DNA from 3 places in the Glycomyces sp. MUSA5-2 genome. Region 3 is predicted to be linked to each of the others. Evidence: predicted binding sites of a transcription regulator. Region 3 holds the regulator's gene; each other region holds the start of a gene.

What was found. The regulator HrcA, encoded in region 3, represses chaperone genes, less so after heat shock. The targets are predictions, from matches to a motif close to CTTAGCACTCNCNNNNNGNGAGTGCTAAG.
Region 1: the regulator HrcA is predicted to act here: its motif matches at 1,059-1,087, upstream of groES (co-chaperone GroES).
Region 2: the regulator HrcA is predicted to act here: its motif matches at 3,438-3,466, upstream of groL (chaperonin GroEL).

What each region holds. Positions count from the first base shown of each region.
Region 1 is NZ_JBAGKG010000006.1:87,533-97,159, forward strand. Features, by position in the region: gene WA640_RS19365 (class I SAM-dependent methyltransferase) at 1-994, opposite strand, end outside; gene groES (co-chaperone GroES) at 1,216-1,515, shown strand; gene groL (chaperonin GroEL) at 1,572-3,200, shown strand; gene WA640_RS19380 (ABC-ATPase domain-containing protein) at 3,431-5,164, opposite strand; gene WA640_RS19385 (helix-turn-helix transcriptional regulator) at 5,355-5,975, shown strand; gene WA640_RS19390 (amidase) at 6,057-7,223, opposite strand; gene WA640_RS19395 (acetamidase/formamidase family protein) at 7,216-8,265, opposite strand; gene WA640_RS19400 (GntR family transcriptional regulator) at 8,336-8,998, shown strand; gene WA640_RS19405 (sulfite exporter TauE/SafE family protein) at 9,160-9,627, shown strand, end outside.
Region 2 is NZ_JBAGKG010000011.1:83,985-93,611, reverse strand. Features, by position in the region: gene WA640_RS25330 (metallophosphoesterase family protein) at 1-679, shown strand, start outside; gene WA640_RS25325 (peptide MFS transporter) at 681-2,219, opposite strand; gene WA640_RS25320 (hypothetical protein) at 2,408-3,361, shown strand; gene groL (chaperonin GroEL) at 3,596-5,221, shown strand; gene WA640_RS25310 (right-handed parallel beta-helix repeat-containing protein) at 5,619-7,517, shown strand; gene WA640_RS25305 (hypothetical protein) at 7,589-7,789, shown strand; gene WA640_RS25300 (AAA family ATPase) at 7,920-9,627, shown strand, end outside.
Region 3 is NZ_JBAGKG010000013.1:13,225-22,851, reverse strand. Features, by position in the region: gene dnaJ (molecular chaperone DnaJ) at 1-552, opposite strand, end outside; gene hrcA (heat-inducible transcriptional repressor HrcA) at 572-1,588, opposite strand; gene WA640_RS26400 (CapA family protein) at 1,707-2,828, opposite strand; gene hemW (radical SAM family heme chaperone HemW) at 3,029-4,213, opposite strand; gene WA640_RS26390 (enoyl-CoA hydratase-related protein) at 4,232-5,053, shown strand; gene WA640_RS26385 (hypothetical protein) at 5,032-5,886, shown strand; gene WA640_RS26380 (alkaline phosphatase D family protein) at 6,005-7,666, shown strand; gene WA640_RS26375 (hypothetical protein) at 7,845-8,561, shown strand; gene WA640_RS26370 (hypothetical protein) at 8,736-9,627, shown strand, end outside.

The sequences.
Region 1 (9,627 bases), on a different contig from region 3:
CGAGGAGGGGTTTGAGTTTCTTGGGGTGGAGGGGCCAGACCTCCTCCACTTTCCAGACCCTCGCGAACGGGGTTTCGGTGAGCGTGTCGCCGTAGAGGTAGGCGATGTCCTCGCTTCCCATGTGGGCGTTGAGGTCTTCCGCCAGTTCGGCTATCAGGCCCGCCCGGATGACGGCTCCGTCGGGCTCGTAGAGGTAGTCGGCCACTGCGCCTACCTCGGCTCGTTCCTGGCCGGTGCCTGTCAGTTCGTGCCACGTCCCGGATTTCAGGAGGCTCGCCCGGCGGGGGGTCTGGGCGGCTTCTCCCAGCCATAGGCAGGCCTCGACGACGTCGCGGTCGACCGAGACCCATTCGGCTTCGGCGCCTTCGGGGATCCAGTCGTGGGAGATGCCGGGGCCGAGTTTCACGGCGGCGAAGCGGGTGGTGCGGAGGCGGGTGAGGAGGGGGTCCAGCGACGGCGAGTAGTCGGCGGGGTTGAAGTTGCGGGTGCCGCCGGAGCGGCGGGCCGGGTCCGCGAAGGCGGATTCGGCGAGGGGGGTTTGGAGGGCGTCGGCCACGGTCACCCGGACCGGCAGATCGAGGGCTTCGGTGTTCGCCTTCGCGTAGTCCGCAGTTGCCTGGTCTAGTTCGATCGCTTCGACCTCCAAGCCCGCCTGCGCGAAGGCCAAGGCTTCGGTGCCCAGGCCGCAGCACAGGTCGGTGACCTCACCGGCGGACGCCGCGAAGCGGGCCGCCCGGCGCACCGCCACCGGCCAGCGCGTGGCCTGCTCCAGGCCCGCCCGGGTGAAGTAGAGGCGGTCCGCGAGGTCGCCGAACTTCGGGCGGGCGTGGCGGCGGAGGTCGGCGAGGGTCAGGGCCGCGGCGGCGAGGGCTGGTTCGACGCCGGCTTTGCGGAGGGTGAGCGGGGCGCGGTCGCCGTCGTGCGCGAGGGCCTTGGCGGCGCGGGCCTGGAGCCCGGGGTCGGTCAGGAGGGCTTCGGGCAGGCTCGGTTCCACAAGTCAATGGTATGACGTGCGAGACCCGGTGTTGACGCCCCCACCTGCACGAACTAACGTCGGCCTTAGCACTCGCAGGGCGAGATTGCTAAGCGCTATGATCGCCTTGGCACTCTCGCCGAGAGAGTGCCAGCCACGGGCCGGTGCCTCGGCACCCGCGACGACGAGACCCGCGCTGTCGTGGCGGACATCCGTAGTGAACACGCGTTTGGAGAAACCAAGTGAGCAAGGCTGCCATCAAGCCGCTGGGCGACCGCATCGTGGTCCAGGCGAACGAGGCCGAGACCACCACCGCTTCCGGCATCGTCATCCCGGACACGGCCAAGGAGAAGCCCCAGGAGGGCACCGTCCTCGCCGTGGGCCCGGGCGCCTTCGACGACAAGGGCAACCGCCTCCCGATCGATGTCAAGGTCGGCGACGTGGTCATCTACTCCAAGTACGGCGGCACCGAGGTCAAGTACAACGGCGAGGAGTACCTCGTCCTGTCCTCGCGCGACGTCCTCGCGGTCGTCGAGCAGTAGAACGCGCCCCGGGCCCTCGCCAGAGGGCCCGTCCGCGTTCCTAGGAAAGGGAACCAATGCCGAAGATTCTCAACTTCGCCGAGGACGCGCGGCAGAACCTGCTGCACGGCATCGACCACCTCGCCGACACCGTGAAGGTCACGCTGGGTCCGAAGGGCCGCAACGTGGTCCTCCAGCGCTCCTTCGGTGCGCCGCTGATCACCAACGACGGCGTGACGATCGCCAAGGAGATCGAGCTCGCGGACCCGTACGCCAACCTCGGCGCGCAGCTGGTCAAGGAAGTCGCCACGAAGACGAACGACGTCGCGGGCGACGGCACGACCACGGCGACCGTGCTGGCGCAGAAGATGAGCCGCGCGGGCATCAAGGCGGTCACGGCCGGGGGCAACCCGATCGCGATCCGCAAGGGCATCGAGGCCGCGGCGAACGCCGTGTCCGAGGAGCTGCTGCGCCAGGCCATCGAGATCTCCGACCACGAGCACATCGCGCAGGTCGCGGCCGTGTCGGCGCAGGACCCGGAGATCGGCGAGCTCATCGCGAAGGCGATGGACGTCGTCGGCGCCGAGGGCGTCATCTCGGTCGAGGACGGCTCCAGCCTGGAGACGGTCCTCGAAGTCACCGAGGGCATGCAGTTCGACAAGGGCTTCATCTCCCCGAACTTCATCAACGACCAGGACTCGCGCCAGACGGTCTTCGAGGACCCGTACATCCTCATCACCAACGCGAAGGTCTCCTCGATCGAGGAGCTGCTGCCGGTGCTGGAGAAGGTCATCGAGACCTCGAAGCCGCTGCTCATCATCGCCGAGGACGTCGAGGGCCAGGCCCTCGCGACCCTGACGGTGAACGCCCTGCGCGGGACGCTGCGCGTGTGCGCCGTCAAGGCCCCGGCCTTCGGCGACCGCCGCAAGGCGATCCTGGGCGACATCGCGACCCTGACGGGCGCCGAGGTGGTCTCCTCGGAGATCGGCCTCGACCTCAAGCAGGCCGACCTGTCGCACCTGGGCCGCGCGCGCCGCGTCACCGTCTCCAAGGACGCCACCACGATCGTGGACGGCGCCGGGGAGCGCGACGAGGTCGACGCCCGGATCGCGCAGATCAAGCAGCAGGCCTCCACGACCGAGTCGTCCTGGGACCGCGAGAAGCTGGAGGAGCGCCTCGCGAAGCTCTCCGGCGGCGTCGCCGTCATCCAGGTCGGCGCGGCCACCGAGGTCGAGCTGAAGGAGCGCAAGCACCGCATCGAGGACGCCGTCAACGCGACCAAGGCCGCGGTTGAGGAGGGCATCGTCGCCGGCGGCGGCGCGGCCCTGGTCCACGCGATCGCGGCCCTCGACAAGGTCGAGCTGGCCGACCCGGAGGCCCGCATCGGCCTCAAGATCGTCGAGGCGGCCCTGTCGGAGCCGCTGCGCCAGATCGCCGCGAACGCGGGCGAGTCGGGCGACGTGGTCGTCAACGCGGTCGCGGGCAAGGGCTGGCGCGAGGGCTGGAACGCGGCCACCGACACCTACGAGGACCTGGTCTCGGCCGGCATCCCCGACCCGGTGAAGGTCACCCGCAACGCGGTCCTGAACGCCGCCTCGATCGTGGGCCTCGCGCTCACCACCGAGGTGACGATCGTGGACAAGCCCGAGGAGGAGCAGGAGGAGGCCGGGCACGGCCACTCCCACGGCCACGGGCACTCGCACTAGTCCGGGCTTCGCCTGAGCGACAAGCGAATACGACAAGGGCCGCCGACGATGTCGGCGGCCCTTCCGCGTGCCCGGCGGCGGGGTCCGGGGTTCTGGACGCCCGTGGAACCGCAAGTGTCAACATCCCGACAGTTTGTCGCGCCGCTGTCGGGAAACCGATAGAGTTCAAGAGCCTTCGCGGCCTTTGGGGATCGGAGCCGCGAAGGCACTTTTACGCCTGTTTCAAGGCGTTACACGTCCTGCCGCACCCGCAGCTCCCGCATCCGGTTGAGCACCGCGGCCACCTCGAACCGCCTGGGCACCGCGAAGTCCGCGTCCCGCACCCGCAGCAGCAACTCCTGGCCCTCCGCGTCCAACGCGGCCTCCAGGCGGTCCAGCGCCTCCGCCACGGTCGCCTTTCCGTCGATCCAGCCCTGCCGCACCGCGGCCTCGATCGCGTACCCGATCCCGGCGGTCATCGAGTGGTCGGTGATCTGCTCGACGGCGCGCACGTCGATCTCGGACTCCCCGAACCGCAGCCCGTCGGTGTCGTCGGCGCGGATCTTCTGCTTCCCGCGCGACTCCGAGGACACCGACCGCGCGTCGATCACGCGCGAGCGCGGCATCCGGAACCCCTCCGCTTCGACGCGCCGCCCGGTCGGCTTGGCCGCCAATGCCTTCGCGCGCTCGGTGACGTCCTCGGGGACGTACGCGTCCATGAGCACGACCCGGTCGGCGACGTCCATGTAGTCGCCGGACCCGCCCATGACCAGGACCACCGCGACGCCGTGCTCGTCGGCCATCGACCGCACCACGTCGACGAGCGGCGTGAGCGGCTCGCGGTCCTTCGCCACGAGCTCCTGCATGCGCGCGTCGCGGATCATGAGGTTCGTCGCGGCCGTGTCCTCGTCGATGAGCAGCACGCGCGCACCGGCTTCGAGCGACTCGACGATCGCGGCGGCCTGCGAGGTGGACCCGGAGGCGTTCTCGGTCGAGAAGCGCCGCGTGTCGTCCCCCGAAGGCAGGTGGTCGACGAACGCGTGGACGTCGACGCCGGTGACCGCGCGCCCGTCCTCGGCCCGGACCTTCACCGTCGACCGATCGGCGACGACGAGGTCGCGCCCGTCGCCGGGGACGTGGTCCCACACCCCGGACTCCAAGGCCCGCAGCAGGGTCGACTTCCCGTGGAAGCCGCCGCCGACGATGAGCGTCACGCCCGGCGCGATCCCCATGCCGCGCACCGTCCCCGCGTGCGGCAGCTCCACCTCGACCGCGAGCGAGTCGGGGGACCGGAACGGCACCCCGGACTCCATCGGCCGGTCGTCCACTCCGGACCTGCGCGCGAGCATCGACCCGTCGGCGACGAACGCCACGAGTCCGGAATCCGACACCTGCTTCCGCAGGGCCGCAACGTCATCGGCGTGACGCGTCCACACGCCCGCCTCCTCCTCGCCGACGGCGAGCGCGTCGTCCGCCGCGTCCGGCAGGTCCTCGCACAGCAGCCGCGCGGCCTGCCGCCCGGCGATGCGCCGCCCGTGCCCGGGGAACTGCGCGCCGAGGCGGAACACGACCGAGCCGTCCTCCCCGACCTGGCACGACGCCCGCCGCAGGATCTCCTGGCCGCCCGCGTCGATCCGCAGGTCCCTTGTCGGACAGGCCTTCTTGAAGCGCTTGGCGAGGAGCACCGCGAGGGCCCGGCGCCGCTCGGGGGTGGCGTGCCACTCGGGCAGGAGGTCCGCGGCCTCGGCGTCGAAGGACAGCTCGACCCGGCTCGGCGGGGCGAACGGATCCGACTGGACTTTCAAAATGTCGAGAATCGCCTGACCTGTCCACCATTTGCCACGCAGGGATTTATATCGCCCGTAACTCGTACCTTCCAGGGCCGTTAGTTCGTTAGACAGGTCATGGCGAGGTGGATGTGAACGATGATCACCAAAATCGCGGGACTCGGCCCGGTGCTGTCGTCCGCCTCTTCGCTGTGTCATGCCCCCAGTTTCCCATCAGGGTCGAGGTATTCGCGTCAGCGAACCCGAACACCATGCGTCCACGCCTCTTCCCGGAATCCTCGAAAAGTCACTCGAAAAATTCGCGCGAACTCGCGTCATGGCGGCGGACCGCCTGCGTGCTGGATGTAGAGAGACACGCACGGCCTACCGCACCGAAAGGTAGAACAAAGTGAGAACCGTACTGGTCTGTGTTAAGACTCCTCAAGCCGGACAGAAGATCTCGGCCTGCGCGACCCGCATGGGCCTGGCGCAGGCGGTCAAGTCGGTCGAGGGATCGCCCGAGCTGTTCCTCGAACTCGGCCGCCGCCAGGTGGACGTGGTGCTCGTGGACGTCGCGCTCGCCGCCCCGGACCCGGTCAAGTTCGTCAAGACCGTCCGCGCCCGCTCCCCGCGCACCGGGGTCCTCCTGTCCGGCGCGGCGGACCCCCGTACCGCCGCGATGGTCGTGGCCGCGGGCGCCAGGGGCGTCATCCGCACGCCGTCCAACAACTCCGACGACCTCCTGGTCGCCCTCGCGCAGGCGATCATGTTCGCCTCCCCGAGCCTCCAGCGCGTCACCGAGACCGTCCCGCGGCAGCGCTCGACCCTCCAGGGGATGAAGCTGACCGAGCGCGAGCTCCAGGTCCTCCGCGGCATGTCGGAGGGCAAGTCCAACGCCGAGATCGGACGCGACCTGTTCGTCTCCGAGGACACCGTCAAGACCCACGCGCGGCGCATGTTCCGCAAGCTCGGCGCGCGCGACCGGGCCCACGCGGTGGCCGAGGCCTTCCGCTCGGGGCTCGTCTGCTAGCCACCGTCTACTGAGGACTGAACCGCGGCGCCCCGGCGGGAGCGGCGCCGCAGCGGGGAACCGGCAGGACCCCCGCGGGGCTCAGTCCCGATCGGCAAGCGCCAGAAGGACCTCGTCGCCTCCCGGAGTGGCGACGAGCTGAAGACCGACGGGCAGGTCCTCGACCAGCCCGGCCGGAAGGGCGAGACCGGGGGCACCGGCGAGCCCGGCGATGCACGTCAAGCGCACGATGGCCTCGCGGTCGGGCTCCTCCCCGATGCGCGGCGCGGGGCCGGGCGCGGCGGGGATCGCGAGCGCGGTGCCCTCGGGGAGCCGGTCCCTGACCAGCGCCACCACGCCGCTGCGGACCCGCTGCGCCCGCGTCACGTCGGCGCTGGTGAGCTTCGCCGCGTTCGCGAAGCGCGCCTTGACGCCCGGCCCGAACTCGGGCCGGGACGCCTCGATCCACGCGCCGTGGGCCTGCCATGCCTCCCACGCCTGGAGCGTCGCGTACGCGCGCCTGGCGCTCTCCAGCGGCGCGACCTTCGGCGCGGCCTCGTGCACGAGGCCGAACTGCGGGTCGTCGAAGAACGGCGCGGTGTCCACTTCGAGCCCGAGCGCCTCGACCGCCGGCATCACGGCCGCGCGCGTCGCGGGCGCGATCTCCTCCCAGATGTCGCTGGGCGCCAAGAGCCTCCGGATCGGCGCGTGGTCCTCGACCGGCTCCTCCAGGAGCACCTGCATCGCCAGGCGCAGCGTGTGCGCGTCCCTCGTGAGCACGCCCGCGGTGTCGAACGTCGGCGCGAGCGGCACGGCCCCTTGCAGACTCACGCGTTCATGCGTCGGCCGCAGCCCCCACAGCCCGCAGTACGACGCGGGCACCCGGATCGACCCGCCGGTGTCCGTGCCGAGCCCGATGTCCGCCAGCCCCAGCGCGACCGCCGACGCCGACCCCGACGACGACCCGCCCGGCACGCGCCCGGGCGCGGCCGGGTTCTCGGGGACCCCGTAGTGGAAGTTCGAGCCGTTCAGGCTCCACGCGAGCTCGTCGGTGATCGTCTTCCCCACGACCCTTGCGCCCGCCGCGCGCAGCCGCGCGACGGCCTCCGCGTCCTCCTCCGGCGGCACGTGCGTCTCCAGCCACCGCGGATTGCCTGCGCCCGTAGGCGTCCCGGCCAGATCGAACAGGTCCTTGACGGCGAGCCGGAGCCCTTCGAGCGGCCCAGGTCCTCCGGTGTCGTCCACGAGGGCGATGAACGGGTCAGTCAAGATCCAACTCCTTGGGCAGCGTGACGTGGGCGCCTTTGACGAGGTCGACGACCTGCGAGATCCGCACGTCGACGGCCGCGCTCAGGTACGCGAGCGCGACGGGCCCGGGGACGCCGTGGCGCTCCCGCAGGAACACCAGGGACGCGCGCACGGCTTTGCGGACCGCTTCGTCGAGGTCCTCGTCGAGTCCCGTCGTGATCCAGTGTTCCCCGGTCTCGGCGTACGGGCCGCCAAGGGCGGCGGCGAGTCTCCTCACCGCCGGGTCCGAGTGCACCGTCAACCGCAGGGTGGCGCGCAGCGGCGCCTCGAACGCGGTGAGCGCGACCTCCCCGTCGCCCTGCGAGAAGTGCGGGTCGCCGGTGTAGAACGAGGCGCCGGGCACGGCCACCGGCAGGTACAGCTTCGCGCCGGGTCCGAGGAGCCGGATGTCGAGGTTCCCGCCGTGCGGGCCCGGCGGCACCGAGTGGACCGGCGCCTCCGTGGCGGGCGCGGTGCCCATGATCCCGAGGAACGGCGCGAGCGGGAACCGCAGCGACCTGCCGTCGCCGACGGGGAGGACGCCGCGCCCGCGGTCGTCGACCGTGGCGACGGTGCTGACGGTCCCCTCCTCCTGCGGGTACTCCCCGGGGAGCGCGCCGCGGCCGTGCCGGTTGGAGACCACCCCGTACGGGGCCCGCCGCTCCAGTTGCAGCACTTCCACTTCGAGGACGTCGCCGGGTTCGGCCCCGGCGACCTGCACCGGCCCGGTGACGACGTGCGGCCCGGCGTCCGGTTCCCGCACGCACTCGCGGGCGATCCGCGCCGCGTCCTGGAGCACTTCGCCGATCCCGTTGGCGCCGAAGAACGCCGCCGGGTCCCCGCCCTGGTCTTCAAGGAGCCCTTCATGACTGACGGTGTCGAAGCAGACCGTGTCGCCGGACCGGACCTTCAGGACCGGAGCGGCGGCGGCGTTCGGGAGGCGCCCCCACTGGACCGTGTCGGGCCGGGACGGCAGGTAGTGGTCGGCGCCGTCGTAGTCGGCGAGCGGCTGGAGGAGCGTCATGGGCGGCACCGCGTTCCAGGGGCGAGGGGATGTATACGACAATGGTGGCCTGATCGTAGTGGAGGATCTCATGGCTGGGGACAAGGGGCCGCGCCGCGCGCCGCAGGAGGCGGTCCGCGCCGTCCGCGAGGACATCATCCGGGGCGTGTTCGCCCCCGGCGAGCGGCTCACCGAGGAGGCCCTCGCGGCGCGCTACGGCGTCTCCCGCGTGCCCGTCCGCGAGGCCCTGCGCGTCCTCGAAGCGGAAGGGTTCGTCGAGGCCAAGCCCTATGTCGGGGTCTTCGTGAAGGAGCTGAGCGAGGCCGAGGCCGAGGACCTGCTGGAGCTGCGCTCGGTGATCGAGCCGATGTGCGCCGCGCGCGCCGCCCGCAACCGCACCCCCGAGCAGCTCGGGCGCCTCAAGGAGCTGGTGAACCTCGGCTGGGACGCGGTCCGCGAGGGCCGCCTAGAAGAGGTCCCGCGCCTGAACTCCCGCTTCCACGAGGTGATCGCCGAGGCCTCCGGCTCGGAGGTCCTCGGCCAGATGATCCGCCAGCTCAGCCAGAAGATCGCCTGGGTCTACGCGGTCGGCCTGACCCTCCGCGCCGAGGACTCCTGGCGCGAGCACGAGGAGATCCTCGCGGCCCTGTCCGCCGGGGACGCCGACCGCGCCTCGGCCCTCCTCGGCCGGCACATCGTGCGGGCCACCACCGCCTACCGCAGGCGCGCCCGATCGGGTGACATTCCGGCCTGAGGGGCCGTTTCTGTCGCACCCCCGCGCAAACCTGGGCGCTACGGTCCCCTCTGGGAGGGTGGGGGCTGGGGACGGCCGTCCACCTCTACCCCCTGAACGCCCTAGAAGCATCCTCGCGAACAGTTGTATACGATGGGTTCCGCCGCTCCCGGAAGGAACCCATGGACCCTCAGCACCTCGCCCTGCTCGTCGCCGCCGGATTCGGCGCGGGCCTGTGCAACGCCATCGCCGGAGGCGGCAGCCTCCTGACGTTCCCGGCGCTGCTCGCGATCGGGCTCCCGCCCGTCCCGGCCACCGTCACCAACGCCGTGTCCGTGTGGCCCGGCTACGCCGGCAACGCCTTCGCCCTCCGGGGGCACCTCTCCGGGTTCCGCCAGGTCCTCCCGCGCCTCGTCGCGATCGCGGCCGTCGGCGCGGTCGGCGGCACCGTCGCCCTCCTCGCCGCCCCGCCGGAGGTCTTCACCGCGCTCGTCCCGTACCTGATCCTGTCGGCGACCGCCCTGTTCGCGGCCCAGCCGCTCATCACCAGGCGCCTCGCCGCCCGCGGCGGCGGCCCCTCCGCGCCCCTGCTCTACGCGGGCGTCTTCCTCGGCGGCGTCTACGGCGCGTACTTCAACGGCGGCATGGGG
Region 2 (9,627 bases), on a different contig from region 3:
CTACGCGTTCGGGATCTTCGCGCGGCTGCCGTGGCTGAACAAGGGCTTCGTGGCGCTCATGGCCGTCGTCTCCCTCATCGCCACCGTGTCCATCCTGGAGGGAACCGGGACGACCGTCGCCGTCGCGGCCGTGCTCCTCGGCGCAGGCGTCGGCTTCGCGCACCCCGGCCAGGGCCGCCGCACGAGCAGGCACTACATACTCGGCGGCCTGCACGGCCTCGCGCAAGTGGCGCTGTCGTGGACGGGCGCGCAGATCATCAAGCAGTTCGACGACGTGTCACTGTGGACATACCTGGTGTACCTGCCGCTCGCCGGGCTCGCCGGGACCTGGCTCGTGGGCCTCTACCTCGTGGTCGCGAACCGATTGGGCGTCAACGCGAACGAGCTGTTCGCGGGCATGTCGGTGATCGACCAGAAGTGCTTCCTGCGCATCCGCGTCGATGCGAACGGCGCCACGGTCTACCCGATCGGCCTCGACCGGGTCGGCCGCCAGTGGGCCGCCGATCCCGAAGGGGGCGAGACGGACTCGTGGATCAAGCCGGTCACTCCGCTGAAGCCGCGGCTCATCGAGCCGGGCTTCGCCGCGTCCCACCCCGGCCCCAGCGCGGCGTCGCTGCCGCGGCAGAACCCGGTGCGCCGCTTCATGGCCCAGGCGGGGGAGTGGTTCTCCAGCCGCTGACCTACTGCGGCCGCGGCTCGGCCGGGGTCTCCATGACCGCGTCCGGTCCGTGCCCGCCGCGGCCCATGAGCCGGTGCAGCCCCGGGCTGAACACCGCGAGGACCACGGCCGTGAGGATCGCGAGGCCCGCGAGGATGTAGAAGAACGCCTGCTCGCCGACCTTCGGCACCAGGAACGCGTACGCCTGCCCGCCGAGCGGCGTGCCCACGGCCGGGCCGAGGAACCACACGCCCATCAACTGGCCCTTGAGGTTCGCGGGCGCCAGCTGCGTCGTCACCGACAGGCCCACGGGCGAGACGCACAGCTCGCCCCACGTCAGCAGCAGGTACACCACGACCATCCACCCGAGCGCGACGAGGATCCCGGAGTCGGCGCGGCCTTGCAGCCACCCCAGGAACACCCACGACAGGCCCGTCAGGCCCACGCCGAGCGCGAACTTGTACGCCGTGCCGAAGCCCGTCCCGGCCTTGAGCCAGATCGCGCCGAAGATCGGCGAGAAGATGAGGATGAAGATCGAGTTGAAGTTCTGCACCCCGCCCGCGGGCAGGTGGAAGCCCCACGAGTCGAGGTCCACGGAGTTCGCCGCGAACGCGGTGAGGATCGACCCCATCTGGAGGTACAGCATCCAGAACACGACCGACGCGATGAACAGGCCGACGTACGCGCGCAGGCCCGCCTTCTCCGCGGGCGTCACGTCCTTCGCCTCGCCGAAGATGTAGATGAAGTACCAGACCGCGGCCGCGATCGACAGGATCGTCACGACCGTGGGCACCGTCGAGAGCGTCAGCGTCCCGGTCGCCGCCCAGATCGCGATCGCCACCGCCGCGACCACGAGCGAGATCACGATGATCCGCACGACCTTGCCGCGCTCCTCGTCGGCGAGCGGCCGCGAGGGCCCGATGCCGGTGCCCGTCAGGCGCGACCAGCCGCGCACGTACCAGAGCAGGCCGAGCGCCATCCCGACCGCGGCGGCGCCGAAGCCGAGGTGCCAGCGGTCGTCCCCGGCGAGGTAGGGCGTGACGAGGATGCCGAGGAACCCGCCGAGGTTGATGCCCATGTAGAACACGGAGAAGCCGGAGTCGCGGCGCGCGTCGGTGTCGCCGTCGTAGAGGCGCCCGACCATGACGGAGATGTTCGGCTTCAGCAGGCCCGAGCCGAGCACGACCAGGAACAGGCCGAGGAACACCAGGGCCGGGCCGCTCACCGGGATCGCCATCGAGATGTGGCCGCACATGATGATGACGCCGCCGATGAGCACCGCGCGCCGTGCGCCCAGGATGCGGTCGGCGAGCCACCCGCCCGGCAGCGACGTCAGGTACACCGCGCCGGAGTACAGCGACGCGATCGGGACGGCGACCGTGTCGCTCAGGCCCAGGCCGTTCTGGAGCACGGACGCGGTGAGGAACGTCAGCAGGATGCCCTGGAGCCCGTAGAAGCTGAACCGCTCCCACATCTCGGTGCCGAACAGGACCGCGAGGCCGCGCGGATGCCCGAAGAAGGTCTTCTCGCGGCCGGCGGCCGGGTACTCGCGATGGGACATCTCGGTCCTCCCGTGTCTCGGCGCTGCACTGCGCACTCTGGTACCCGGCGCGACCGGCGCCGACACCTGCCGACGCTAACCGGTCGCGGGCGTGCAGGCGGCGGGAACGGACGAAACGGGCGTCACCGAACGGATGCGGTGCGGTCATTTGTCTGATATGCACGGTTGCCTGGACTACGATCCGCCCTATGAGCGACGATCCTTACTGGAACCCCGGCCCGACCGACGAGCCGTCCGGCCGCTTCTCCGGCGGCGACCCGCTCGTCACCGACACGTTCGAGGGCTGGTGGCACGCCTCGCTCGACGTCGTCCAGCGCTCCTGGCGCTCGGTCGGCCTCATCCTCCTGATCGGCGTGGTCCTGCCGCGCTGGATCCTCGGCGCCTACAACAACAACGTGCGCACCCCCGACACGGACGTGGCCGTCACCGACTGGGGGACGTTCGTGCGCGAGTACTCGCCCGGCGTCCTCGCCGGGTTCATCGGCCTGGTCCTCGGCCTCGCGGTCCTGTACGTCTCCGGCTCGGCGGTCCTCGGCGCCGTGCGCACCGCCGCGGCCGAGGCCGCCGGGGGCTTCCTCTCCCTCGGCGAGGCGTTCTCCTTCGGGTTCAAGCGCGGCGGGAAGTTCTTCCTGTGGCTGCTGCTCGCCTGGGTCACCATCGTCGCGGGCCTGGTCCTGTGCGTCCTGCCCGGCCTGTGGGCGATCTTCGCGCTCAGCCTCATGGCCCCCGCGGCGGTCTTCGAGGCCCGCCGCAGCCCCTACGGCCGGTCGATCCAGCTGACGCACTCGGCGTTCTGGCCCGCGCTCGGGCGCCTGTGCATCGTCGTGCTCGTCGCCATCGCCGCCAACATCCTCATCGCGATCATCGGCCTGCTCCTGGCGGGCGTGTGGCACGCGGTCTTCGCGGGCTGGCTCGCCGCGATCCTCACCGTCGTCACCGAGGCGGTCATGGCGCTGCTGCTCCTGGCCCCGATGATCTGGGTCCTGTCGGCGTCCCTGTGCACGTACGCGTGGCTGCGCGGGCGCACCGAGCCGCTCTCGGCCACGTCCCTGTCCGCGGAGGCCTCGGGCGCGGCGGCCCCCGGCGAATACACCGGCCCCGGCGAGCCCGGCCACCCCGGATCGCCCTCGCCGACCCCGTAAGGATCGATGCCGTGCAGTGGACGCCGGGGCACCCGCCCCGGCGTCCGCGCTTTCCACCACTGGTTCCGTGCCCCGGATTGGCACTCTCACGGCGAGAGTGCTACAACTGATTTGGCACTCGCCGCTGGGGAGTGCTAAACACGCGATGAGGTGGTCGGGTCCTCTGGGCCTACCGTCGCGGGTATGCCGCCTCACCGTCGACCGACGAACGTTATCCGAAAGGAAGCCATCCACATGGCGAAGATGATCGCATTCGACGAGGAGGCTCGCCGCGGGCTGGAGCGGGGCTTGAACACCCTCGCGGAGGCCGTCAAGGTGACCCTCGGCCCGAAGGGCCGCAACGTCGTGCTGGACAAGAAGTGGGGCGCCCCCACGATCACCAACGACGGCGTGTCCGTCGCCAAGGAGATCGAGCTGGAGGACCCCTACGAGAAGATCGGCGCCGAGCTCGTCAAGGAGGTCGCCAAGAAGACCGACGACGTCGCGGGCGACGGCACCACCACCGCCACCGTGCTCGCGCAGGCCCTCGTGAAGGAAGGCCTCCGCGCGGTCGCCGCCGGCGCCAACCCGATCGGCATCAAGAAGGGCATCGAGAAGGCCGTCGCGGCCGTCGTCGAGCACCTCCAGGCCAGCGCCAAGGAGGTCGACACCGAGGAGCAGATCGCGAACACCGCGTCCATCTCCGCGGGCGACGCCACCGTCGGCGCCATCATCGCCGAGGCGATGGAGAAGGTCGGCAAGGAAGGCGTCATCACCGTCGAGGAGTCGAACACCTTCGGCCTCGACCTCGAACTGACCGAGGGCATGCGCTTCGACAAGGGCTACCTGTCCGGTTACTTCGTGACCGACCAGGACCGCATGGAGGCCGTGCTCGAAGAGCCGTACATCCTCGTCGCGAACCAGAAGATCTCCGCGGTCAAGGACCTCCTGCCGACCCTGGAGAAGGTCACCCAGACCGGCAAGCCGCTCCTGATCATCGCCGAGGACGTGGACGGCGAGGCCCTCCCGACCCTGGTGGTCAACAAGATCCGCGGCATCTTCAAGTCGGCCGCCGTCAAGGCCCCCGGCTTCGGCGACCGCCGCAAGGCCATGCTCGGCGACATCGCCATCCTCACCGGCGGCCAGGTCATCTCCGAGGAGCTCGGCCTCAAGCTGGAGAACACCGACCTGTCCCTGCTGGGCCAGGCCCGCAAGGTCGTCATCACCAAGGACGACACCATCATCGTCGACGGCGGCGGCGACGAGGACGCGATCCAGGGCCGGATCAACCAGATCCGCGCCGAGATCGAGAACTCCGACTCCGACTACGACCGCGAGAAGCTCCAGGAGCGCCTCGCGCGCCTGGCCGGCGGCGTCGCCGTCATCAAGGTCGGCGCGGCCACCGAGGTCGAGCTGAAGGAGCGCAAGCACCGCGTCGAGGACGCCGTGCGCAACGCCAAGGCGGCCGTGGAAGAGGGCATCCTCCCCGGCGGCGGCACCGCGCTCGCCCAGGCCGACTCGGCGTTCGAGAAGGTCGAGGCCGAGGGCGACGAGGCCACCGGTGTGGAGATCGTCCGCCGCTCGCTCGGCGCGCCGCTCCGCGCGATCGCCGAGAACGCCGGCCTCGAAGGCGGCGTCGTGGTGGAGAAGGTCAAGGGCCTGCCTGCGGGCCACGGCCTCAACGCCGACTCCGGCGAGTACGTCGACATGCTCGCCGCGGGCATCCCCGACCCGGCCAAGGTGACCCGCTCGGCGCTCCAGAACGCCGCGTCGATCGCCGCGCTGTTCCTCACCACCGAGGCCGTCGTCGCCGACGCCCCGGAGAAGGAAGGCGCCGGCGCCGCCGGCGGCGGCATGGGCGACATGGGCGGCATGATGTAAGCAGCCCTTCGGGACTGCTTACTCGGGCCGACTGAGTACTGCAGGGGAGGACCCCTCACTGTAAAGTGAGAGGTTCTCCCTTTCTCTGTACTGGCCTCCAGTGCAGACGGCGCAGCCGCTGCGCAAGCGGCATACCGCCCCAACCACGGGCGGTATGCCGCGACGCCCGCACCGGCGGGAGCGGTGGCGAGAGCGACCACCCCCGATCGGGTGACACGGGGCCCGCGAGGGCCCGTTTTTGTCGGACCCGGATGGCAACCTGGCGCCTACGGTCCCCTCTGGGTGGGTGGGGGCTAGGGATGGTATTACGGGCCTAAGCTTTCAACGCCCGAAATGTTTGCGGCCCAGCCGATTCGCGGCTCTTCACACCGTGTGCGACGCGGGCTAACCTTTGCACGTGTCCCCCGCACCCCGCCCGCACCGCTCCGATCGGCGCCTCGCCGCGCTGGCGTTCATGACCGGCGTGCTCGCCGTGCTCGTCTTCACCTGCTACGTCGGCGGCACCGCCACCGAGTCGCGCCTCGCCGAGCCCGACCCGTTCCCCGCCGTCCCCGAGCCCGACGCGCCCGCGTACCGCGAGGACGGCCCCCTCCTCCTCGTGTGCACCGACGACGCCGAGGACTTCGCCGAGCGCAACGAAGGCGTCGTCTACAGCGAGCGCATCGCCAACGAGCGCCTCCAGGAGGACTGCCTCGCCGACGGCTACCGCGACCTGCCCGCCGCCATCGCCGCCGCGGAACCCGACGCGCGCATCCAGATCCTCCCCGGCCACTACACCGTCGACGCCACGATCGTCGTCGAGACCGCCGGCCTCCAGATCGAGGGCGTCGGCGACAGCCCCGACGACGTGCAGGTCTCCGCGCACTTCGCCGCCGACGCCGTCCTCACCGCCCACGCCGCCTCCGGCCTCTACATCAAGGGCGTCGCCTTCGGCCAGGCCCGCGGCGCCGCCCTGCGGCTCACCGCCGTCGAAAGCGCGATGCTCGACGAGGTCGGCGCGTTCCAGAGCGACGGCGCGGGCATCCACGTCGCCGACTCCTCCGGCGTCGAGGTCCGCGACTGCCGCGCCGAGGCCGCCGACACCGCCGGGGTCCTCATCGAGAACTCCAGCGCCCACGTGATCGGCTGCGAGGCCACCGGGAACGCCGCGGGGATCGAGATCCGCGGCACCGACACCACCGCCAGCGCCGTCGGGAACCGCCTGCACGGCAACACGACCGGGCTCGTCATCGCCGACTCCGGGCCTGCCGCCGAGATCGACGTCAGCGACAACGTCGTCTACGGCAACAACGCCGACCACTACAGCCTCCTCGGCACCGCCGCCTGCGAGACCGATGCGGCCCAGCGCGACTGGACCGGCGGGGTCCTGTGCCCCGACCGCACCTACCCCGCCGGGGTCGGCGTGCTCATCGCGAACGGCACCGGCACCGCGGTCGCCGAGAACCGGATCTGGAACCAGCAGACCGCGGGCGTCGCCGCCTGGGGCAGACCGGGCCAGGAGGCGGGGCTCGGCGGGGACCGGAACACGTTCAGCGGCAACGTCTACGGCTTCCGCGAGGACGGCGCGAAGCACCGCAACCGCCTCGACGTGTGGTGGGACGGCACCGGCGCCGCGACCTGCTTCGACGAGTCCGGCACGCACCGCACGACTCCCTCGGTGCTCCCCGCGTGCGGCGGCGACGTCGCGCGCATCGCCGGAGACCCGCTGCGCACCTTGAAGGTGTGGGAGTGCGGGCTCGGGGACTCGGGCGACCTGTCGGCGACGTGCGACTGGCTCGGAGCGCGGTTCACCGACCGGCTCGAATTCCAGACGGCCGTGGCGTTCGCCGCGGTGCTGCTGTTCCTCGCGGGCGCGGGGTGGCTCGGCGCCGCGCGGTCGCCGAACCCGCCGCGGGCGGGGGCGATGACGTTCTCGGCCATCGCGACCGGGTGCGGGGCGCTGCTGTTCGTGCTCGCGGTCTGGTCGGGCCGCGCCGACTACGAGGCGCTCGCGGTGGCGCTGTGGGGCGGCGGGTGGCTGCTGGCGGGGCGGTCGTGGTTCCGGTCGGGGGTGCGGTTCCTCGGCGGGTTCACGGTGATCGTGGGCGGGATCGCGGTGCTCGACGCGATCGACCGCGGGGTGGTGACGCTCGCGCCGATGCCGGTGTCCCCGGCGTGGCTGTGGCTCGGGCTCCTGCCCTTGTGGACGCTGTTCGCGCTCGGCGCGGCCTTCGGGCCCCGCCGCCGCGGGGAGGAGCCGGTGCAGGTCGAGCGCACTCCGGTGACCGCCCCGGTGAACGACCGCTGGGACTGGTGAGCGCCCCGACTGTGGAAAACCCGAGCGGATTCACGGAACCGGCGCACCGCCCGATCGCGTACTGTTGCCCCATGACTTGGACCTGGAAGCTCGAAGACGCCGACGGCAACGCCATCGAAACCCCCGACAGCGACCTGGGCAGCCAGGGCGACGCGGAGTCGTGGCTGGGCGAGCGGTGGCGCGAGTTCGCCGACCAGGGGGCCGCGGTCGCGATCCTCGTCGAGGACGGCGCCACGGTCTACCGCATGGACCTCACCCCCGCCGAGGAGTAGCCACACCAGTCGACTGTCGCACCCCGCTGGCACCTTTGAAGCCGGGGGCGTCGGTGAACCGACACCCCCGACCTCGGGGGCCGGAGGCGAGCGTCGCCGATCGGCGCCGGGCCGTAATAGGCTGGGCCGCGTGACCACCGCCGGTACCCTCACTCTGACCGCCACCCGCGCCCGCGCCGCGCTCGACGCGCGGCGCGGCATCGTCCGCCTCCACCCCGAGGCCCTCACCGCCCTGGGCCTGCGCCCCGGCGACGCCGTCGGGATCACCGGGAGGCGCACGACCGCCGCGATCGCCCTCGAAGCCGACCGGTACGCGTCCCGCCGCGCCCTCTACGCCGACGACCTGACGCTCGGCAACATCGGCGCCCGCGACGGCGACCCCGTGCGCCTCGCGCCGGTCGCCCTCACCGCCGCCGACCGGGTGGTCCTGTCGGGCCCGGCGTCCGCGGTCGCCGTGGTCGACCCGGACACGCTGCGGCTCGCGCTGCTGTCGAAGGTCGTGTGCGAGGGCGACGACGTGTCGCTGCTGCCGATCGAGCTCGGCTCCTCCGCGCGCGACGCGGTCACCGCGACCCGCCGCACGCTCAACAACACCCTCGGCATGGGCTGGACCACCATGGTGCTCAACGTGGTCGAGGCCGACCCGGCCCGCGGCGCGATGATCACCTCCGACACCCGCGTCGAGTGGGTCGGCGCCACGCGCGCCGCCGCGGACCTCCCCTCGGACCTGCCGCTGCCCGCCGGCCGCACCGCCGAACGCATGCCGGTCTCCTACGGCGGCACCGCGAGCGCGGCCCGGCCGCGCACCGAGTCGCAGGCGCCGCTGTCGAATACGCCTGCGCCGCAAGCCGTCCCGGGCGTCGCCCCGATCCCGTACGACGAGCTCGCGGGCGCGAAGATCCCCGCCGAGGAGCTGCGCGAACTCCTCGACCTGGGCTTCAACCACCGCGAAGTCCTCAAGGTCGTCGGCACCGACATGGCCCTGGGCGTGCTCGTCTCGGGCCCGTCGGGCGCCGGGAAGGCCACGATCGTCCGCTCGGTCGCCGAGGCGGTCGGCGCGCGCGTCAGCGAGGTCTCCGGCTCCGACCTCGCGGCCCTGGAGGCGAACGCCGCGGCCGACCGGCTCCGCTCGGCCGTCGCCGCGCTCGCGGTCCCCGGGGTGCTGCTCGTCCGCGGCGTCGAGCACCTCGCGCCCGCCGGGCGCCGGACCCCGTTGGGCACCATGTTCGCCCGCCTCGTCGAGGAGGTCCTCGCCGAACCCGGCGAGCACGCCGTGGTCTGCACGACCGCGCGCGTCGAGGATGTGGACCCGACACTGCGCTCGCGCCTGGAGCACGAGGTCGTCGTGCCCATGCCCGACGCCGAGGCCCGCCGCGACCTCCTCGTGTACTTCACCCGCTCGATGAAGGTGGCCGAGGACGTCAAGCTCGAAGCGGTCGCCCACCGCGCCCCCGGCTACGTCGCCTCCGACCTCGCGGTCATGGTCCGCGAGGCCGGGGTGCGGGCGGCCCTGCGCGCCAAGGACGGCGGGGCCACCGCGCTTCAGATCGCCGACTTCGACGGCGCCCTCGAATCGGTGCGGCCCACCAGCCTCGCCGGGGACTCGGTCGAGCTGGGCGGGCTCACCCTCGCCGACGTCGGCGGCATGGAGGACCTGAAGCAGACCCTCACCGAGACCGTCCTGTGGCCCCTCACGTACCCGGACGCGTTCACGCGCCTGGGCATCGAGGCCCCGCGCGGCATCCTCCTGTACGGCCCGCCCGGCTGCGGGAAGACCTACATCGTGCGCGCGGTCGCGGGGGAGGGCCATGCGAACGTCATGAGCGTCAAGGGGTCCG
Region 3 (9,627 bases):
CGCGGTGCGGACCTGGCCGAGGATGGTGCGCTGCACGACCTGGACCTCGCCGGAGCCGCCGCACGTGGAGCACGTCTGCGGTTCGCTGGAGCCCTCGGTGCAGGTGCCGTCGCAGGCGTCGCAGAGGATCGCGGTGTCGACGGTGAGCGTGGACTCGGTGCCGAACGCGACCTCTTCGAGGTCGAGGTCGAGGCGCAGGAGCGCGTCGTTGCCGGGCCGGGTGCGCGAGCGGGGGCCGCGGCGGCCGAAGCCGCCCATGGAGCCGCCGAAGAACGCGTCCATGATGTCCTCGAAGCCCATGAACGGGGCCCCGGCGCCGCCCCCCGCGGCGCCGCGCGCGTACGGGTCGCCGCCCGCGTCGACGATCGCCCGCTTCTGGGGGTCCATGAGGACCTCGAAGGCGGCGTTGATCTCCTGGAGGCGCTCCTGCGCGTCGGGTTCGTCGCTGACGTCGGGGTGGTACTTGCGCGCCAGCTTCCGGTACGCCTTCTTCAGCTCGTCCTCGGTCGCGTTGCGCTCGACACCGAGGATGCCGTAGTAGTCCTTAGCCACGTGGATGCTCATCGTCCTGTCAGCGGTTCTGTTCCAAAATCTCTGATACGTACCGGGCGACGGCGCGGACGGCCGCGATCGTGCCCGGGTAGTCCATGCGGGTCGGCCCGAGCACGCCCATGTGCCCGACGACGGAGCCGGGGCCGTACCCGGCAGTGACGACGGTGGCCTCCCGGAAGTCGGCGACCTCGTTCTCGTCGCCGATCCGGACCGTCAGCAGCGCGTTGGAGTCGGCGCGGCCCAGCAGCTGCATGAGCACGACCTCCTCTTCGAGCGCTTCGAGGATGGGCCGCAGGGACCCGGCGAAGAAGTTCCCGTTGCGGGTGAGGTTCGCGGCGCCGGCGACGGCCACGCGCTCCTCGGTGCGGGCGACGACGGAGTCGAGGAGGACGCGGGCCAGCTCGGAGGCGGTGGCGCGCAGTTCGGGGCGGGCGAGCCCGGCGAGTCCGGCGATGATGCGGGGGGCGTCGGCGAGGGCCTTCCCCTGGAGCTGCTCGTTGACGAGGCGGCGCAGGTCGAGGACGTCGTCCTCGGTGAGCTCGGCGGGGACCTCGACGTAGCGCTGCTCGACGCGTCCGGTGTCGGTGATCATGACGAGCATGAGCCGGGTGGGGGTGAGGGACACGAGTTCGAGGTGGCGCACGGAGGAGCGGTTGAGGCTCGGGTACTGGACGACGGCGACCTGGTGCGTGAGCTGGGCGAGGAGGCGCACGGTGCGGGTGACGACGTCGTCGAGGTCGATCGCTTCGGCGAGGAAGCGGTGGACGGCGCGGCGCTCGGCGGCCGAGAGCGGCTTGATCTTGCCGAGGCGGTCGACGAAGAGGCGGTAGCCCTTGGCGGTGGGGATGCGGCCCGCGGAGGTGTGGGGCTGCTGGATGTACCCGGCCTCTTCGAGGTAGGCCATGTCGTTGCGGACGGTGGCGGCGGAGACGCCCAGGGCGTGGCGCTGGGCGACGGCCTTGGAGCCGACGGGCTCCTGGGTCGCCACGTAGTCCTCGACGATGGCGCGCAGCACTTCGAGCTTGCGATCGTCCATCGCCGCCACGTCCCCTCGGTCTCGGTGCCTACTTCGGTCCGGCAGGCCGAGCGGAAGCTCAGTCTGCCGGACTCAAGTTTGGCACTCCCTGTCCAGGAGTGCCAGTGTACGTGGGGGGTCAGACGCCCGGGATGATGAGCGCGCCGTCGTCGGCGACGGTCACGCCGCTGTCGCCGAAGTCGGCGGCCAGCTCGTTGAGGTCGTCGAACGCGCCGTTGTCCTCGTCGATGGTGGGGTAGCCGTCGCCGTTCATGCGGCTGGCCTGGGCCTTGGCGGCGGCGATGGTGCCGTCCTCGCGGATGGTGACCGAGAGGATCGCGGAGCGGCCGAGGGCGCCGTCCATGCTGAAGAGGTTCTGGCCGCCGCCGAAGTTCCCGAGGGAGTAGGCGATGAGCTTGCCGTTGTAGACCTCCATGCCGCGCAGCACGTGCGGGCCGTGGCCGAAGACGAGGTCGGCGCCGGAGTCGATGCAGGTGTGGGCGAAGGCGCGGGTGTCGCCGCGGTCCTCGCCGAGGTAGTTCTCGACGCCTTCGGGGACGTGGCGGTGGTCGGTGCCCTCGGCGCCGAGGTGGGCGGTGGCGACGACGATGTCGGCCTGCTCCTTGGCGGCGGAGACGAGGGCGGCGACGGCGTCGAGGTCGCGGTTGTCGGTGTAGAAGGTGTAGGGCGCGAAGCCGACGAGGCCGACGGTGAGGCCGGACTCGGTCTCGACGAGGGCGACCTCGTCCTTGATGCCGCAGACCTCCATGCCGGCGGCGCGGATGGCGTCCTGGGTCTCGGTGGCGCCGTCGGGTCCGGCGTCCCAGCCGTGGTTGTTGGCCTGGTTGAGGACGTGGAAGCCCGCGTCGGCGAAGACCTGGGCGTAGTCGGAGGGGAGGCGGAAGTAGGTGCAGGCGCCGCCGCCGCACTTGTCGAACTCCAGGGTGGAGAGGGCGCCTTCCATGTTGGCGATGACGACGTCCCCGGTGAGGTTGTCGCGGACGCCGTCGAAGAAGCTGGCGCCGTCGTCGGAGGCCATCTGGTTGGGGTAGGAGCCGGGCATGGTGTCGCCGACGTGGGTGATGGTGATCTCGCGGGGCGGTTCGGGCGAGGGGGATTCGGAGGGGCTCTCCTCGGCGGCGCCCGCGCCGCCGTCGTCCGCCGGGGGCGGCTCCTCCTCGGAGCACGCGGCCAGGGCGAGCCCGGCGAGGGAGGCGGCGAGGACGCCGCGGCGGGTGGCGGCGGGGGATGGCGTGTGCATGGGTGCTCGGGCTCCGGTGTCGAGGATTCAGGGGTCGGGGCCTGGGGGTTCCGTCCGGTACGGGGGACGGGACCTGGTGCCGGGGGTCGGCGCGGCCCGCGTCGGCGCCGTCGGCTGGGGGCCGGCGCGCCGCGACGGCCAACGCGAGGATGGCTCGTCCGTGACGGGCTCAAATCTACGGGGCGCCCGCTCGGGCGTCGTCAGCCGGTGAGGTCTCTCACCACGGCGTCGGCGAGGAGGCGACCGCGGAGCGTGAGGACGAGCCGGTCGTCCCGGATGTCGGCGAGTCCTTCGGCCGCAACGCGTTCAGCGGCGGCCCGGCCCTCGGGGCGCAGCTCGGCGAGGGGGAGGCCGCTGGCGAGGCGGGTGAGCAGGAGCACCCGCTCCAGATAGCGGTCGTCGTCGGTGAGGCGCTCGTGGCCCGCGACGGGCAGGCCCTCCGCGAGGGCGGTCCCGTAGGTGGAGGGGTGCTTGTGGTTCCACCAGCGCACGCCGGGGAGATGGGAGTGGGCGCCGGGACCGGCGCCCCACCAGTGGCCGCCCTCCCAGTACAGGAGGTTGTGTCGGCACCTGGCGGTATCGTTCCTGGCCCAGTTCGAGACCTCGTACCAGGAGAACCCGGCCGCGGAAAGGGCGGCTTCCGCGGCGAGGTAGCGGTCGGCGGCGACGTCGTCGGAGGGCTGCGGCACCCGTCCGGAGCGGATGCGGCGGGCCAGCGCGGTGCCGTCCTCGACGATGAGGGCGTACGCGGAGACGTGGTCGACGCCGGTGTCGACGGCGGCGGCGAGGCTGTCGGCGAAGTCGGCGGCGCTCTCGCCGGGGGTGCCGTAGATCAGGTCGAGGCTGACGTGCTCGAAACCGGCCTTGTGCGCGTGCGAGACGGCGTCGAGGGCCTTCTGCGGGGAGTGCTCGCGGTCGAGGACCTTGAGCACGTGGGAGGCGGTGGACTGCATGCCGACCGACAGGCGGGTGAAGCCGCCGTCGTGGAGTTCGGCGAGGTAGTCGGCGTCGATCGACTCGGGGTTGGCCTCGGTGGTGGCCTCGTAGCCGTCGGCGAGCCCGAACTCGCGGTCGATCTCGGCGAGGATCGAGGCGAGGTCGGCGGCGCTCAGGAGCGTGGGCGTGCCGCCGCCGAAGAAGACGGTGTCGACCTTCGGGCGCGTGTCGAAGCGTGCAGCCGCGGAGCGGATCTCGCTGCGCACGATCGCGGCGTAGGTGTCGCGGGAGACGCCCGCGCCCAGCTCGGAGGCGGTGTAGGTGTTGAAGTCGCAGTATCCGCAGCGCGAGACGCAGAACGGGACGTGGACGTAGAACCCGAATCCGGCGCTCCCGGCGGAGGGGTCGGCGGCGGCCGCGGCGATGTCGGTTGCGGGACTGGTGGACACCCTGTCTACGGTACTTGCGTGAACGGCAACGACGCTCTCATCAAGTACCGCGCGGACCTGAACGTGGCCTCGATTACCCTCGACGCCCCGCAGCGGCGCAATGCGCTCTCGACTCGCATGATCGGCGAGCTGCGCGAGGCCATCGCCGAGGCGGTGGCGGACCCGGTCGTGCGGGTCATCGTGATCGACCACTCCGGGCCGGTGTTCTGCGCGGGCGCGGACCTGAAGGAGTCTGCGGCGGCGACGCGGCTCGAAGACCTTCCGGCGGCGCACCTGGCCGAGCTGCTCGCCGACATCTGCGAGGCGCCGAAACCGGTGGTCGCGGCCGCGGGCGGCGGCGCGAAGGGCGGCGGCATGGGCCTGCTCGCGGCGGCCGACCTCGTGGTCGCGGCCCACAACGCGCCGATGGCGTTCAGCGAGGTCCGGCTCGGCGTCGTCCCGGCCGTGATCGCGCCGGTCGTGGCGCGCAAGCTCGACGCGGGCCTGATGCGGCGGCTGTTCCTCACCGGGGAGTCGTTCGACGCGGTGCAGGCGTCCTCGTGGGGCCTGGTGACGCGGGCGGTCGTGCCCGACGCGCTCGCGAAGCACCAGGGGGAGCTGGTCGAGAGCCTGGTCGCGGGCGGCCCGTCGGCCCAGGCGGGGATCAAAGTGCTCACGGCCACACCGGATCTGCGGGAGCGGCTGCGGGAGGCGGCGGCACTGACGGCCGAGTACTTCTTCGCCGAAGAGGGGCGCGAAGGGGTCCGTTCGTTCATTGAGAAGCGACCGGCTTCTTGGGTAGGCTTACCAGCCGCCGACCGACCTGATCGGAGTCTCCCGTGCGCGCACTCCTGGCCCTGACCTCGCTGCTCGCGGCGCTCGTGCTCGCGGGCTGCACCGAAGAAGCACGGGACGCCCTGCGCCCCAGCCAGACCGGCTGCTACTTCACCACCGGCCTCGGGGAGGCCCACCTGACCTCGGAGCAGGCGGCGAACGCGGCGACGATCAGTGCGGTCGGGCTGCGCGACGGCATGGACGAGCGGGCCGTGGCCGTGGCGATCACCACGGCGATGCAGGAGTCGGAGCTGAAGAACGTCGAGTACGGCCACGACGACTCCCTGGGCCTGTTCCAGCAGCGCCCGAGCATGGGGTGGGGCTCCGAGGAGGAGCTCATGGACCCCGTCTACGCCTCGTTCAAGTTCTACGAGAAGCTGCGCCGCACCGACGGCTGGGAGGACATGACGCTCGCCGAGGCCGCGCAGGCCGTCCAGGTGAGCGCCTACCCGGACCTGTACGAGCAGTGGGAGGAGGACGCGACGGTGATCGCCGCGGTCTTCGCCGGGGGCAAGGAGGGCGGCATCGGCTGCGTCAGGGGGAACGCCCCCGAGGTGACGGCGGACCCTGAGCTGCTCGCGGAGGCGTTCGAGTACCATTGGGGCGCAGAAGTGTCCGAAGTGGACGGCACGACGGTCGTGGTCGACCCGAGCGACGCCGCCGAGGGCTGGAACCGGGCCGCTTGGGCGGTGGCCAGGTCCTACGACTACTCGATCGCCAGCGTCGCGTACGGCGGCATGGTCTGGGCCGCAGGAGAGGACGGCTGGACCGAACCGAACGCGGAGGAGGACGGCGAGGACGCGGTCGCCGTCGCGAACGACAGCCACGCCGCCGTCATCATCACCTTCGCCGCCGCCTGAGCAGAGTTCCGCCCCGGTTCACCGGCGCGTCGTCCGCGCGTTCCGGGCAATCCACGCTCACTTGCTGGGCTGTACGGGTCACAAACCCGCTCAACTCCCCCCGAAGCGAGGCCATACCATGCGCATGTCGCGCCGCATCCTGCTCGCGTCCACCGGCGCCGCCGCCGCGACCGCGGTCCCCGCCGCGGCCTGGGCCGAGACGAGGATCCACCCGACGCTCACCGCCGACCCGTTCACCCTCGGCGTCGCCTCGGGCGACCCCGAGCCCGACGGCGTGGTCCTGTGGACCCGCCTCGCGCTGAACCCCCTCGCCGAAGACGGCTTCGGCGGCATGCCGAACGGCGTCTTCGACGTCAAGTGGGAGGTCGCCAAGGACGAGCGCTTCCGCCACCGCGTCGCCTCCGGGCACGTCGAGACCGCCGCCGAGGTCGGCTACAGCGTCCACATCGAAGTCGACGGGCTCGAACCGGCCCGGGAGTACTACTACCGCTTCAAGACCGGCCGCTGGGCGTCCCCGGTCGGGCGGACCCTCACCGCGCCCTCGCGCCGCTCCATGCCGAACGAGCTGCGCATGTCGTTCGCGTCCTGCTCCCAGTACGAGCACGGCTACTTCACCGCCTACCGCCACCTCGCCGAGTCGCACCCCGACCTCATCCTCCACCTCGGCGACTACCAGTACGAGTACAAGGCGGGCGTCTACAACTCCCCCGACGGGAACGTGCGCGACCACGAAGGGCCCGAGACCGTCACGCTCGCGACCTACCGCCAGCGCCACGCCCAGTACAAGGCCGACGCCGACCTCCAGGCCGCGCACCTCGTCGCGCCGTGGCTGGTGATCTGGGACGACCACGAGACCGAGAACAACTGGGCCGACGAGGTTCCGGAGGTCGGCTCGGACACCCCCGACCACGACGCGTTCCTGGCCCGCCGCGCAGCGGCGTTCCAGGCGTACTGGGAGAACATGCCGCTGCGCCGCAGCTCCGTGCCCGACGGCATCGACATGCAGCTGTACCGGCGGGTCCGGTGGGGGCGACTGGCGAACTTCCACATGCTCGACACGCGCCAGTACCGCGACGACCAGGCGTGCGGCGACGGGACGCAGAGCAACTGCGCCGACGCGTGGGACGAGTCGCGCACCATCACCGGTGCGGACCAGGAGGAGTGGCTCATCGACGGGTTCCACGAGTCGACGGCCCGCTGGGACGTCATCGGCCAGCAGGTGTTCTTCACGCAGCGCGACAGCAGCGCCGCCGCCGACGTGCTGCGCACCAGCATGGACGGCTGGGACGGGTACGCGGCGTCGCGGCAGCGGATCATCGACGGCTGGGTCGAGGCCGGGGTGCGCAACCCGGTGGTGCTCACCGGGGACGTGCACACGCACTGGGCCGGGGAGATCCTCCCGGACTTCCCCGACGCGCAGGGCGACTCGGTCGGCGTGGAGCTGGTCGCGACGTCGATCACCTCGGGCGGCAACGGGGTCGACTCGGTGCCGGAGGACAACTCGGCGCTGGTCATCAACCCGCACATCAAGTTCCGCAACGCGCAGCGCGGCTATGTGGAGACCGTGATCCGGCCCGACCGGATGGACGTGAACTTCCAGGTCGTGCCGCAGGTGACGGTGCCGGACGCGCCGGTGTACACCCGCCGGTCCTACACGATCGAGGACCGGGACCCCTCGCTGCACCAGACCTACGACCGGCCGGTCGACGTGTCGACCATGTCGACGAACACGAACCCGTTCGCCGACTCCGACGAGCTCGCCGACGACTACCTGGACTAGGTTCCCCCGCAAAGGGAGGGCGGCCGCGAGGCCGCCCTCCCGCTCCGTGCGCCGCGGTGCCTCCGCAAGACCCGTTTCGGACGGCCGTTCAGGGCGCGATGGAGGACACCGGCGGTTGCCCGGTGCGGCTACAGTGAGCAGTGATAGCACACCCTTCTCTATGCCCGGAGCAGCGACTATGACGTATCCGCCGCAATCGCCCGAACCGAATCCGTACGGCGCGGCCCCCGGCCCCGGGGCGCCCGGACCGCAGCAGCCGGGAGGGCCCGACCTCCTGACCGAGTGGGGCGCCAAGGAGCACCCGGGGCGGCCCAAGAAGATCAACCAGCTGACGCAGCTGCTGTGGGGCTACGTGGCCCTGTCGGTGCTCATGGTGCCGCTGGCGATCGTCGCCATGATGACCGCGCCGTGGTGGGCCGCAACGGGATTCGTGGTGGCCTCGTCGATCGTGGGCCTGATCTTCCACGGCGGCGTGGCGGGCACGATCGCGTGGTTCATCACCAAGAGCAGGCTGGGCGTCTTCGGCGCGCAGGACCCGCGCGTGGGGCTGTGGGTCGGCTACGGCCTCCTCGGCCTGTTCTCCCTGGGCGGCCTGTGGGTCGGCTGGGGCTGGATCGCGGCGGTCGGCGCGCTGGTGTCGCTCGCGCGCCTCGGCGCGGTCGGCTTCAGCTTCTACCTGCTGAGCCAGCCCGATGTCCTGCACTACCTGCGGTCGCAGCCGGGGAACCAGCCCAAGCCCCCGCAGGTCCCGCCGCACGGCTACCCGCAGCAGCCCCCCGCCCAGGGGTACCAGCAGGCCCCCGGCCAGCAGCCGCCCGCGCCGGGCTACCCGCAGCAGCCTCCGGCGCCGGGCCAGCAGGTCCCGCCGTCGCCCGGCTACCCGCCGCAGCAGTAGGGAATTGAGACGCCAAGGGGCGGAACCGGTCCGGTTCCGCCCCTTTTCGCGTGCCCGGAGTGGCCCGCGAAAAATTTTAGGCAATCGGTTGCACCGAAACCCTTGACCGCATGAAAGCCCTTGCCTTAGATTCATTCAAATGCCTCAATATTTCCCTCACGAGAGGTAATGCGCATGCGACGCACAGCCCGACTTCGGATCGGAGCGGCCCTGGCCGCGGCGGCGGTGGTGATCGCCGGAACCGCCATGTCGATGACGATGGCCGCGGCGGACACCGCCGACGAGCCGTCGTTCTCCGCCCAGGCCCTCGGCACCAACCTCAGCCTCGGCGCGGGCGCCGACGGCACCTCGAAGGCCTCCGGCACCAGCTACGGCAACGTCATCGACGGGAACACGAGCACCTACTGGTCCCCCAGCGGGACCACCGGCCGCGTCTCCGTCAAGTGGGACACGGCGAAGACCGTCTCCACCGTCGTCATCAAGTCCGCCTCCGGCGGCGGCACCATCGGCAACTGGCAGGTCGTCAACAACGACAACGGGTCCGTGCTGGCCTCCGGCACGGGCGCGGGCACCATCACCTTCGCGGCGACCTCCCTCAAGAAGATCAACTTCGTCATCACCAGCGCCTCCGGCACGCCGCGCGTCGCCGAGTTCGAGACCTACGCTGGCACGCCCGACGGCTCGACCACCGGGGAGCCGACCGAGGAGCCCACGACCCCGGGCGACCCCGGCACCACCACGCCCCCGCCGAGCGCCGACGCGCTCTACGCCGCTCCCAACGGCTCCTCCAGCGCCGCGGGCACCATCTCCGCGCCCACGACCCTCGCCTCGGCGATCAGCCGGATCACCGCGGGCGGCACGATCTACCTGCGCGGCGGCACCTACAACCTGACGAGCACGGTCGACATCCCGCCGGGCAAGGACGGCGTCTCGGGCAACCGCACCGAGCTGTTCGCCTACGGCAGCGAGCAGCCCGTGCTCAACTTCTCGGCGCAGGCCGAGGACAGCGCCAACCGCGGCATCGCGCTCGGCGGCGACTGGTGGCACTTCAAGGGCTTCGTGGTCG